One region of the Cronobacter condimenti 1330 genome, then DNA from elsewhere that is predicted to be linked to it. Evidence: predicted binding sites of a transcription regulator. Region 1 holds the regulator's gene; each other region holds the start of a gene.
What was found. The regulator Fur, encoded in region 1, represses iron uptake genes when iron is present. The targets are predictions, from matches to a motif close to ATAATAATGAGAACNACTATCAA.
Positions count from the first base shown of each region.

Region 2: sufA (Fe-S cluster assembly scaffold SufA) is a predicted target of Fur. The motif match lies at 1,996-2,018, and genes of this name have one in related genera.
Region 3: sodA (superoxide dismutase [Mn]) is a predicted target of Fur. The motif match lies at 2,491-2,513, and genes of this name have one in related genera.

Region 1 covers NZ_CP012264.1:1,305,274-1,309,629, forward strand. The annotation lists gene AFK62_RS05980 (beta-N-acetylhexosaminidase) at 1-1,413, shown strand, start outside; gene AFK62_RS05985 (helix-turn-helix domain-containing protein) at 1,475-2,086, opposite strand; gene fur (ferric iron uptake transcriptional regulator) at 2,396-2,848, opposite strand; gene fldA (flavodoxin FldA) at 3,139-3,669, opposite strand; gene ybfE (LexA regulated protein) at 3,831-4,112, opposite strand; gene ybfF (esterase) at 4,241-4,356, opposite strand, start outside.
Region 2 covers NZ_CP012264.1:1,866,679-1,871,034, reverse strand. The annotation lists gene sufC (Fe-S cluster assembly ATPase SufC) at 1-62, opposite strand, end outside; gene sufB (Fe-S cluster assembly protein SufB) at 83-1,573, opposite strand; gene sufA (Fe-S cluster assembly scaffold SufA) at 1,576-1,953, opposite strand; gene menI (1,4-dihydroxy-2-naphthoyl-CoA hydrolase) at 2,329-2,739, opposite strand; gene ydiJ (D-2-hydroxyglutarate dehydrogenase YdiJ) at 2,736-4,356, opposite strand, start outside.
Region 3 covers NZ_CP012264.1:197,261-201,616, forward strand. The annotation lists gene rhaS (HTH-type transcriptional activator RhaS) at 1-259, shown strand, start outside; gene rhaR (HTH-type transcriptional activator RhaR) at 331-1,182, shown strand; gene rhaT (L-rhamnose/proton symporter RhaT) at 1,179-2,216, opposite strand; gene sodA (superoxide dismutase [Mn]) at 2,590-3,210, shown strand; gene yiiM (6-hydroxyaminopurine reductase) at 3,281-3,958, shown strand; gene lldD (FMN-dependent L-lactate dehydrogenase LldD) at 4,032-4,356, opposite strand, start outside.

The sequences.
Region 1 (4,356 bases):
AACAACGGCAGCGGCTATTTCACCCGCGCCGATTACATTGAGATAGTGAAATATGCCGCGGCACGCCAGATTGAGGTGATACCGGAAATGGATATGCCCGCGCATGCCCGCGCGGCGGTGATGGCGATGGAAGCGCGCTACGACCGTCTGTCGAAAGCCGGAAAGCTGCAGGAGGCGAACGCATACCGTCTCCTCGACCCCCAGGATACGTCAGTCACCACTGGCGTGCAGTATTACAACCGCACCGGTTATCTCAATCCGTGTCTCGATTCGTCGCGCCATTTTGTGGATAAAGTGATAGGGGAGATCCAGCAAATGCACAAAGAGGCCGGGCAGCCGCTCATGACATGGCATTTCGGCGGTGATGAAGCGAAAAACATCTATCTGGGTGCGGGGTATACCGACAAGACGAAACCGGAGGCCGGGAAGGGCGTTATCGACCAAAGCCGTCAGGACAAGCCGTGGGCGCGCTCCCCGGTCTGCCAAAAACGCGTGCAGGACGGTGTGGTTGCCGACGTGGAACATCTCTCCAGCTATTTTGCCATTGAGGTCAGTAAGCTTGTGAAAGCGCACGGCATCGACACCATGCAGGCATGGCAGGATGGCCTCAAGGATGCGAGAGGCGCCAGCGCCTTCGCCACCTCACAGGTCAACGTTAACTTCTGGGATACGCTCTACTGGGGCGGCTTTGATACGGTTAACGACTGGGCGAATAAAGGCTTTCGCGTCGTGGTCTCGAATCCGGATTATGTTTACCTCGATTTTCCAAATGAGGTTAATCCGGCGGAAAGTGGGTATTACTGGGGCACACGGTTTAGCGATGAGCGCAAAATTTTCAGTTTTGCGCCAGATAACCTGCCGCAAAACGCGGAAACGTCGGTCGATCGCGATGGCAGTGCGTTTAGCGCGAAGTCAGATAAGCCCTGGCCGGGCGCTTACGGACTTTCTGCGCAACTCTGGAGTGAGGTTGTACGCACGGATAAACAGATGGAATACATGATGTACCCACGCTTGCTGGCCGTGGCGGAGCGCGCCTGGCATCGGGCCGCCTGGGAGCAGGATTATCAGGCTGGCCGTGAATACAAAGGCGGTGAAACCCATCATGTTAATACCCGCGCGTTACATGACGACTGGACGCGCTTTGCGAACGTGGTGGGCCGCCGTGAACTGGCTAAGCTTGAAAAAGCTGGCGTGCAGTTTCGTTTACCAGTGCCAGGCGCGCGTATCAACACGGGCGTGCTTGAAATGAATACAAGTCTGCCAGGCGTGAGCGTTGAATATTCAACAGACAGTGGCGCGCGCTGGCAGCGTTATGACGCCGCACGACCGCCACACGTGGCAGGGCCGGTGCTCATACGTAGCGTCAGCGTTGATGGTAAGCGCTATAGCCGGACAGAACACGTACAGCCTTAACGGCACTATAATGACAACGCCAGCCCTCGGGCTGGCTTTTTCGTTTTAACGACACCAGGCGTTACAACACATCAGGCAAATGGTGAACGGCAACCAGTTTGCCTTTGCTTATCTCGATATTTTTCGCACCGCGCAGTTGCGACAGGGTTTTCATCACCATGCTGCGGGAAAGATTGGTTTTTTTCACAATATAGTCGGCCACGTTAATGCGGTTACGCATGAAATCGTCCATCGCCGCCAGACAATCAATATTGGCTTTAATCATGCTGTAGCTGTTTCTGCCGAGCATAATTTCTTCGCGGTAGCAAAGCATATTGATTATCCATGAGGACAAAATTAACAGATGTAACTGGCAGTGATGTTTTTCAATTTCCTGTAGGAAATAATCAAATGGGATTAACTGATAATGACATTCTGAATCAGCTTGTAATTTCGCGAATTGCGATTTACCTAAATTCCGCGCCAGCCCCAGAACTGAAGGGGCGCTACTTTTTTCCAGTAGCAGCCTGTCACTTTGGCGCATCAGAGAGAACTGACCACCGCGAATGATACAGATTTCCCCGTCCCGCAAGGGGATAAGCGTATTTTTCTCCGCCCGAGACCAGTTTCCGTAGCTATTAAAAATATCAGCAATGCGATAAATCTCAGCAAGAGGTTTAGAGGGTAAGACCATATTGGTTACCTTAGTTAAAATAAAATTATGTCGTTGCTGTATCTTAATGGATGCTTTTTTATTGCTGCAATAAGGGGCTGGATGGATAAAAGGAATTTGCAGGATAATCCGATAGCTAACTGATTGACCAGTAAAGATATTTATCTTTTCTGAATTTCTATTTAATAAAATATATGTGGTTTAATTGTGCATTGTACTCTGTATTAAAATACTGGCGCTGAGGATGTTTATCCAAAATAAGACATTTGTCTTTTCGGGCAATAAAAAAGCCGACAGGTGTCGGCTTGGATTCATGCGGTGTGACGAGAATTATTTCCCGCCGACCTCGTGGGCGTGTTCGTTCTCACGGCAGTCGCCATCCGCACAGTGACCATACAGATAGAGGCTGTGGTTAGTCAGACGGATGCCATGACGCGTCGCGATTTCACGCTGACGGGCTTCAATAGAGTCATCGCTAAATTCGATCACTTTGCCACAATCGAGGCAAATCAGGTGATCGTGATGATGCTGTTGCGTCAGCTCGAAAACGGATTTACCACCTTCGAAATTGTGACGGGTGACGATGCCGGCATCGTCGAACTGGTTAAGTACGCGATAGACCGTGGCAAGGCCAATCTCTTCACCCATGTCAATCAGACGCTTATAGAGGTCTTCCGCACTGACATGATGATTGACCGGTTCCTGCAGCACTTCGAGGATTTTTAATCGAGGAAGCGTGACTTTCAGGCCGGCCTTCTTTAATGCGGTATTGTTGTCAGTCATGCGGAATCTGTCCTGTTGCTTAACGACTCGCTCCAGCAGGGAGCGATACATCGGATACGCCGTAGATGAATGCGTCTCATTATAGAACTGACATGCCTAAATGAAAACCGCAAGCGTCCGGCAAAAAAGAGCTTAAAAATCGTGGACCCGCCAGCGTTTTTGGCATGGAAGGACTGATAATTAAGGAAGACATTGTACAGCTTAGTGAGGGAAAGTTAAAAATTTGTAGCAATTATTTTCATTGTTCTTATCTATCAACCGGCGCGAGCCACCGCCCGCGCCGTTTACCATCAGGCGTTGATGATTTCCTGCAGATGCAGCTCTTCGGAAACTTGCTTCACCCATTTTTCCACGCGTTCGGTGGTCATTTCCGGCTGACGATCTTCGTCAATGGCGAGGCCGACGAAATGGTCATCATCCGCGAGGCCTTTAGACGCTTCGAAGTGATACCCTGCAGTCGGCCAGTGGCCCACAATGGTTGCGCCGCGCGGTTCGATAATATCGCGAATGGTGCCCAGTGCGTCGCAGAAGTATTCTGCGTAATCTTCCTGATCGCCGCAGCCGAAAAGGGCGACCAGCTTACCGTTGAAATCAATTTCTTCGAGCGTCGGGAAAAAATCATCCCAGTCGCACTGCGCTTCGCCGTAGTACCAGGTCGGGATGCCAAGCAGAAGAATATCGAACGCTTCCAGATCCTCTTTGCTGCTTTTAGCAATGTCATGCACTTCAGCAACGTCTTTCCCGAGCTGTTTCTGGATAATTTTTGCGATATTTTCGGTATTGCCGGTGTCGCTGCCGAAAAAGATGCCTACGATTGCCATAAGAAGAATAACCTCTTGAATCTAAATGTGATGGTGCTGGCATAACGCCCACAGATAGGGCAATCATAGCAGAACAGAAGAAGGTGCGGAAACGGTATCAGGCGCCGGGTGCACACTCTGCTACATTGCCCCGTTCGTTGGGGGCATTTTCAGACCAGACCTTACTCCTGCAAGGCTTTCAGCTGAGCGAGGAGCATGGCTTCTATCAGCTCGCTGCGGCTGATATTGCGCGCCTGCGCCAGATGGTTCAGCGCATCCACGGCGTCAGCGTTCAGCTTTAGCTCCACGCGCTTAAGCCCGCGAACTTTGTCGCGCTTAAGCTGGTTGCGCTTATTGATGCGCAGCTGTTCGTCGCGCGACAGCGGGTTGGTTTTCGGTCTGCCCGGACGGCGTTCATCCGCGAAGAGATCGAGCGTTGTGCGGTCCGTTTGTTCTTTTGCCATGGTATGAGTATAGACAGGGGAAACAGGCTGCCGTGGCGGGGCCCGGCGGTATTTCAGCGCGCCATCATACATCAGGCAGCGAAGCGCGCCAACGCATCCGGCGCGCAACGGCACCGGTCGGTCTGTTTTTAATCAGTTTCCAGAAAACGACGGATAGCGCGTACCACCGCCTGCGGTTTTTCGGCATGAACCCAGTGACCGGCCCCCGCGATAACGTGCGCGCGGGCCTGCGGGAATTGCGCCA
Region 2 (4,356 bases), 560 kb from region 1:
TTTAAACCGCGCAGGATGGCCTTCTCTTCTACGCTGACCTGTAAATCGTTAATGCTTAACATGTCTTATCCTTTTTCTCGCCTTAACCGACGCTGTGCTCAAGGCTAATGGCTAATAATTTTTGTGCTTCGACCGCGAATTCCAGCGGCAGCTCTGAAAAGACATCCTTACAGAAGCCGTTCACGATCATCGAGATAGCGTCTTCTTCGCTGATCCCGCGTTGCAGGCAATAGAACAGCTGATCTTCGCCGATGCGCGAAGTCGTCGCCTCGTGCTCCAGCTGGGCGCTGTTGTTACGACACTCCACATACGGGAAAGTATGCGCGCCACAGTCCGGGCCAATCAGCATCGAGTCGCACTGCGTAAAGTTACGGGCGTTAGTGGCCGTTGGCATGATTTTTACCAGGCCGCGATAGCTGTTCTGGCTTTTGCCGGCGGAGATCCCTTTCGAGATGATGGTCGATTTGGTGTTTTTACCGATATGGATCATCTTGGTGCCGGTGTCGGCCTGCTGATGGCCGCTGGTCAACGCCACGGAGTAGAACTCACCAATGGAGTTATCGCCGCGCAGGATGACGCTCGGGTATTTCCAGGTAATGGCCGAACCGGTTTCTGACTGCGTCCAGGACATCTTGCTGTTTTCGCCTTCGCACAGCGCTCGCTTGGTCACGAAGTTCAGGATGCCGCCGGTGTTATTGTCGCCCGGGAACCAGTTTTGCACCGTTGAGTATTTGACCTCGGCGTCTTTATGGATGATGACTTCGACCACCGCGGCGTGCAGCTGGTAGCTGTCGCGCACCGGTGCCGAGCAGCCCTCGATATAACTGACGTAGCTGCCTTCATCGGCCACCAGAATGGTGCGCTCAAACTGGCCGGTTTTCTCCGCGTTAATACGGAAATAGGTGGAAAGCTCCATCGGGCAGCGCACGCCTTTCGGCACATAGATAAACGTGCCGTCGGAGGCGACGGCGGCATTGAGTGCCGCGAAGAAGTTATCGTTCGACGGTACCACGGTGCCGATATACTTTTTCACAAGCTCCGGGTGATCGTGGATAGCTTCGCCAAATGAGCAGAAAATAATGCCCTGCTCCGCCAGTTTGTCGCGGTAGGTGGTGGCAACCGAGACAGAGTCGAAAATGGCGTCGACCGCCACTTCGCGCCCTTCACGCACCGGTACGCCAAGCTGGTTGAACGCCTCTTCCACTTCCTGCGTCAGGTAGCTGTTGTTATTTCCCCCGGGCTGCTGCACGGCGCCAGGCTGGGATGCACATGCATCGTCGCAATGGCCGCAGGAAGGCGCGGAGTAATAACTGTAATCCTGATAATTTAGTTTGTCGTAATGGGCATGCAGCCAGTGCGGCTCTTCCATTTCAAGCCAGGCGCGATAGGCGCTCAGGCGAAACTCCAGCATCCACTCCGGCTCGTTGCGTTTCGCGGAAATCGCGCGCACAACCTCTTCATTGATGCCATTAGCCAGTTCATCGGTCTGAAGCCGGGTAAAAAAGCCCTCTTTGTAGTTCAGGGGGCCGCTCCAGGTGTTGACATCGTCAGTTGCTTCACTGTTACGGGACATAATTACTCCGCCTGGACCCCAAAACTTTCACCGCAGCCGCACGCGTGCTGCGCTTTAGGGTTATTGAATTTAAAAATCTGGTTTAAGCCTTCGCGCACGAAATCCACTTCGGTGCCGTCAATAAACGGCATCGCCTGAAGCGGTACATACAGGCGCGCGCCGTCTGCCTCGAAAACCAAATCGTCGTCTTTAGGTTCGCTGACCGTGTCCAGCACATAGCCAAACCCGGCGCAGCCGCTCTGTTTCACACCCAGACGAACACCCAGCAGACCCGGTTTCTGCGCCATTAAGTCGCGAATATGTTTGGCCGCGTCTGGCGTCATCGTCAGGCCCTGCCAGTTGAACTCTGCGGGGTTGAACGTACCTGCTTGTGATTCCATAGGTCTGTCTCCTGGAGTGAATGCCTTGCGGGCGATAACGCTATGTTAGTGATAATAATTATCACTTCAACCTCTGCGGATCAGGGGTATTCCCGTTAACGGCACATTTTGAACACTTTCATTAAGCATAGACCCTCCCTGAGAGCCTGCTGCGGGCAAAGATAGCGTTCAAAAGAGATGAATATTCAATGGGTTAACAACCAAAACGAAGAGATAAGTATGCGATACTGCCGCCTGAATAAAAGATGTATCGTTTATACCTATTTATATAATAGCGCGCCTGCGGGCGCCGGGTTGTCCTAAAGGGCGGTTATCGCGGGGGAGATAAGGACGTAATAAAAAACCCGGCATCGCCGGGTTTAGTGTGAAACGGTATCAGATAACCGCGGTGGTGAGGCGCGACGTGCAGCAGAGCCGGTCTTGCTCGTCGAAAATCTCTATCTGCCACACCTGGTGGCGTCGCCCGACGTGCACAGCACGGCAGACGCCGCGCACACGGCCGCTGCGTACGCTGCGCAGATGGTTGGCATTGACCTCAAGCCCGACGACGTTTTGCTCGCCCTCAGTGCAAAGATAGCCCGCCACCGAGCCGAGCGTTTCAGCGAGTACAACCGATGCCCCGCCGTGCAGCAGGCCGAAAGGCTGATGGGTACGGCTGTCCACAGGCATGGTGGCTTCGATGTGCGCATCATCTAACCGGGTGAAGCGGATATCCAGCAGCCCGACCATATTACTGGCGCCCATTGCATTTAGCGCCTCAAGCGTGGTGCTACGCCGCCAAATCATACGATGATCCCCAACAGTGCCTGAACCGGATGACGCACACCGCTGCCCTCGATGCGTTTAACCTGGCTTCGACAGGAATACCCTGTCGCAAGGCAGCGGGTACGGGGCAAACGCTGCATCGCCTGATGCCAGGAAAGCTCATAAATGCCGAGTGAATTGGCGTGGTTTTTCACCTCATGTCCGTAGGTGCCCGCCATGCCGCAGCAGCCGACATTCACGCCTTCAAGTCTTGCGCCGAACTTCGCGAAAATGGCCGCCCACTGGCTGGCCGTACCCGGAAGCGCAGTGACTTCAGTACAGTGCCCGAACAGATACCACGGCTCGCCGCCAACCGACGAGGCCGGACGATCGGCAAGCGCCGTGGTAAGCCATTCATGCACCAGCTGCACGTGGAATTCGCCCCGCGTCTCGCCAAGCGTCTGCTTATATTCATCGCGATAGCAGAGCACCAGCGCCGGATCGACCCCCACGAGCGGCATGCCGAGTTGCGCCACGCGGTTTAAGAAATCAGCCGTTTTGCGCGCTGTCCTGGCGAAGCGCTGAAGGAAGCCCTTGATATGCTGCGCTTTGCCGTTGGGCGAGAATGGCAGCACGACCGGCGTAAACCCAAGCTTTTCGCAAAGCCTGACGAAATCGGCCACTACCTGCGCGTCGTAATAACTGGTAAACGGATCCTGTACCACCAGCACCGTGCGCGCTTTCTCTGCCTCCGGCAGCCGCTCCAGCTCCTCAAGCGTCATCCCGGCGCTGCGATGCCCCACCAGTTGTTGCTGAAGCGTCGGCGTTGAGAGCAGCGGCAGATCAACCATGCCGATATGGCGCTCGGAGAGCGAACGCACCCACGGCTGGCGCATAAAGAAATTGAAGGTTTTCGGCGCACGCGCCATCAGCGGCGCATAGCTTTCAACCGTCGCTATCAGATGGTCGCGCATCGGGCGTAAATAGCGCGTGTGATACAGCTGCAAAAAGCGTGAGCGAAACTCCGGCACGTCGATTTTGATAGGACACTGCGTAGAGCAGGCTTTACAGGCGAGACAGCCGCTCATTGCCTCTTTAACCTCGTGCGAGAAATCATATTCGCCGCGCCCGGCATGCCAGCTGTTGCGGGTGCGCTCAATCAGCGAGCGCAGACTGGCGCGCTTGTGCGGCAGCGCTTTTTCAAGCGCCAGCGGGTCGATACCGCGATCCGAAAGCAGCCGCAGCCATTCGCGCACCAGCGTCGCACGCCCTTTTGGCGAATGAATGCGGTTGCTGGTGATTTTCATCGACGGACACATCGGGCTTTTCACATCGAAGTTAAAGCACAGGCCATTGCCGTTGCACTCCATCGCGCCGCGCCAGGAGGTGCGCACCGCGAGCGGGATCTGCCGGTCGAAGGTGCCGCGCTTCACCGCGTCCACTTTCATCATCGGCGCGTCAAGGCCATACGGCGCGCAAATCTTGCCGGGGTTCAGGCGGTTATCCGGGTCGAAGGCCGCCTTAATCCGCCGCAGCTCGTCATACAGCGTTTCCCCGAAAAACGCCGGGCTATATTCGGCGCGAAAGCCTTTGCCATGTTCGCCCCACAACAGGCCGCCATAGCGGGCAGTGAGCGCCACCACTTCATCGGAGATGCGC
Region 3 (4,356 bases), 1.1 Mb from region 1:
CGCTGACCGCCATATGCTCTCGCTGCGCACGCTGCATCGTCAGCTTAAACAGCGCACCGGCCTGACGCCGCAGCGTTATCTCAACCGCTTACGGTTGATGAAAGCGCGCTATTTGCTTCGCCACAGCGAAGAGAGCGTTACTGATATCGCCTATCAGTGCGGCTTTGGCGACAGCAACCATTTCTCCACGCTGTTCCGGCGTGAGTTCTCCTGGTCGCCACGCGACATTCGTCTTGGGCGAGACGAGCAAATGCAGTAACGCGAAGGGAATCACCGTTTTCTGCGGCAAAAAAGGGGATACTTTGCAGCTATTTGCCCCGGAGATGCGCAGTGGCCCCTCAGTTAGTGCTAAGGAAAGCGGATTTCTTCGCCACGCCCACCCAGCCGGTGGTGGTGGCGGATCGCTATCCGCAAAATGTCTTTGCCGAGCATACCCACGAGTTCTGCGAACTGGTGCTGGTGTGGCGCGGCAACGGGCTGCACGTGCTGAATGACCGCCCTTATCGCATTACCTGCGGCGATCTCTTTTATATCCGCGCGGAAGACCGCCACAGTTACGAGTCGGTCAACGATCTGGTGCTCCACAACATTATTTATTGCCCGGAAAGGCTGCAACTGAACGTTAACTGGCGCGATCTGCTGGAAAACCCGCACGGTAACAACGGCGATCCGCGCTGGCGGCTCAGCAGTCAGGGGATGGTGCAGGCGCGACAGGTCATCGACCAGCTTGAACATGAAAGCCCAAAGCATGACGCGCTCTCGCACTGTTTGTCCGAAAGCCTGTTCTTGCAACTGGCGATTACGCTGCGCCGTCATCGCTATCAGGCATCGAGCGGCGCGGGGCCGGGCGAAGGAGAGAAACTCGATCTGCTGATGGCCGCACTTGGTAACAGCCTTGACGTGCCGTTCGACCTCCAGCATTTTTGCAGCCACTACCAGATTGCCGAGCGCCCGCTGCGTCAGCTGTTCCGTCAGCAGACGGGCATGACCATCAGCCAGTATTTGCGTCAGTTGCGCATCTGCCAGGCGCAGTACCTGCTGCGCCACTCCGAGCTACTGATTAGCGATATCGCCGCGCGCTGCGGCTTTGAAGACAGTAACTATTTCTCAGTGGTGTTTACGCGCGAAACGGGCGTGACGCCACGGGTGTGGCGTCAGCAGTGCGGGGTGATGACCGGTTAATTCGCGGCCATCCCCAGCCCGACGATATTCGCCGCCACGATAATCACCACGCAGCCGAGGCTCAGCACGCTCACCGGGCGACGGCCCGCTGCTTTCCATTCGCGCAGCACCAGCCCCACCAGCCCGCCACACAGCACATAGAAGCTCATGTGCAGCATCCAGCTGATGTAGTCATACTGCGCCGGAATGCGCGCGTGGCCCCAGGCGTAGAAAAAGAACTGCAAATACCACATCAGCCCGCCCAGCGCGGAAAGCAACAGGTTGCTGATAATGAGCGGCTTCGCCAGCGAGAAATCGGCCTTGATCGACAGGTCTTTCACCTTCGCAAGACGGATGAAACAGAAGCCGAGGTTAACCAGCGCGCCGCCGCCCATAATCACCACATAGCTTGGCAGGCCAACATAGAGCGGATCGACCCCCAGCGCAGCGGCCGCGTCATGCATCGGCTTCGCGGCGTCCATCGCAAAGGACATTCCCGCCGAAAAAACGCCGCACATCACCGCCAGCAGCAGCCCTTTCTTGAGGTTAAAATCTTCGGCCCGGATGCCCATCTGGCGCTCTTTAAGCTGGCCTGCGCGGGTGACGATGCCGACGCCAATCAGCGCGACGAAAACCCCAAGCAGCGTCATCCGCCCGCCGGGCGTACCGACCAGTACCGCGAATTTGCCGTTCAGCAGCGGCGTCATCAGCGTGCCGACAATCAGCGTGATGCCGATAGCGATGCCAATGCCCATCGACATGCCGAGATAGCGCATCGTCAGGCCGTAGTTAATATTGCCAATGCCCCACATCGCGCCGAAGAGAAACACCGGCAGCAGCGTGGAGGCGCTGAACGAACCGTAATAGGCCCAAAAATCAGGTAGCAGCAGGGCGCTGACGGCCCAGGGCAGAATCAGCCACGAGACTATCCCGCCTACCGACCACATGGTTTCCCAGGACCAGTGGCGAACCTTTTTAAACGGCGCGTAAAAGCAGGCGGCGCTCGCCGCGCCAATTAAGTGCCACAGGATCCCCATGGTTATCGCGTTATTCATGCTTCTCGTCCTCGTTTCCGTTGTAGAGCCAGAGGAGAGCGAAAGCCGCTCCCTAACCCAAACGAGTCTATTGAGGCATGGGATCTTTCACCTTCGGGGTGCTGCCGCCGGGGGGCAGCGGGTGGCAAAAAACAGCGGGTAAGCCGAACGGGGATCACACTTTGCGGCGAATTCGGACGATGCTTAAGGCTCGGAAAAGTGTGCGAAAATCGCCGTGAGGCGTCCTTTTTTAGCCATTATTGCGTTAAGTTATAACCATATAAAAACTGCGGCATCGATAAACATTTTCAATATCATTTAATTAACTATAATGAACCCACTGCTTACGCGGCGTTAACACCTCTGCCGCCCGACAATAATGGAGATGATGAATATGAGTTATACACTGCCATCCCTGCCGTACGCATACGACGCCCTGGAACCGCATTTCGACAAGCAGACGATGGAAATCCATCACACCAAACACCATCAGACTTACGTCAACAACGCCAACGCGGCGCTGGAAAGCCTGCCGGAGCTGGCGAACCTGCCTGTTGAAGAGCTGATCACCAAACTGGATCAGGTGCCGGCGGATAAGAAAACCGTACTGCGCAACAACGCAGGCGGCCACGCTAACCACAGCCTGTTCTGGAAAGGCCTGAAAAAAGACACCACCCTGCAGGGCGACCTGAAAGCGGCTATCGAGCGCGATTTCGGCTCTGTTGAGAAATTCAAAGAAGAGTTCGAGAAAGCAGCCGCTACCCGTTTCGGTTCTGGCTGGGCGTGGCTGGTGCTGAAAGGCGACAAACTGGCTGTCGTTTCCACGGCAAACCAGGATTCCCCGCTGATGGGTGAAGCGATTTCTGGCGCATCCGGCTACCCGATCCTGGGCCTGGACGTGTGGGAGCACGCGTACTACCTGAAATTCCAGAACCGTCGTCCGGACTACATCAAAGAGTTCTGGAACGTGGTTAACTGGGACGAAGCTGCCGCGCGTTTCGCTTCTCAGAAATAAGGTTGCAACCTGACCTGTAAAAAGCGAGCCTGACGGCTCGCTTTTTTTATATCCGCAAAAGGAGGCGCGTATGCATTTCCCGGTTCAGGTTTATCTCGGCAAAATCCGCGACTACGAGGGCAGCCGGCCGAGCGCCATCGGCAAAGTGCAGGTTGAGGGCGAGCTGTCGCTGACCAGCCGGGGGCTGGTGGGCGATCAGCAAGCGGAGAAGAAAATTCACGGCGGTGCGGACCGCGCGCTGTGCCATTATCCGCGCGAACATTACGCCGTCTGGGCGAGGGAATATCCTGAACGGGCGGAATGGTTTTCCGCGCCTGCGTTCGGCGAGAATCTCTCGACGCTGGGGCTTACCGAAGAAAACGCGTTTATCGGCGATATCTTTCGCTGGGGCGAGGCGCTCATCCAGATAACGCAGCCGCGCTCGCCCTGTTTTAAGGTCAATTTTCATTCGGGCATCAGCGAACTTTCCGGGCGGATGCAGGACACCGCGCGTTGCGGCTGGCTTTACCGGGTGATAGGCGAGGGTAAGGTGTTCACCGACGCGCCGCTGGCGCTGGTGTCACGCGTAAGTGCGATATCGGTACGCGAGGCGGCGGCCATCGCCTGGCATACGCCGTTTGACGACGAGCAGTATCACCGGTTGTTAAGCGCCGCCGGGCTGTCTGCCAGCTGGGCAAAAACGCTGCAAAACCGTCGTATTAGCGGCAAGATTGAGAGTTTTTCGCGCCGGTTGTGGGGGCGTGGTTAACCTGCTTTGCCCCTCTCTCCAGCGGGGAGGGGGGCATACCGCGTTCGGCAAGGCTGGCGGCGCTACTCGTTTCTTATGCCGCGTCGTGCCGGTGGGTCTGCGCGCTGGTTGCAGGCAGTTCCGCTAGCACCGAGGTAAACTCCGGGGCGGGCACCAGCGACTCGCGGGTGATCTCTTTAATCGATTTCGCGCCGGTCAATGTCATCGCCACGCGCATCTCTTTCTCAATCAAGTTCAGCAGATTCGCCACGCCTTTCTCGCCGTGGGTCGCGAGCGCATAAAGATATGCACGTCCCAGCAACACGCTGTCGGCGCCCAGCGCAATCATGCGCACCACGTCGAGCCCGTTGCGAATGCCGCTGTCGGCCAGAATTGTAATATCCCCTTTTACCGCGTCA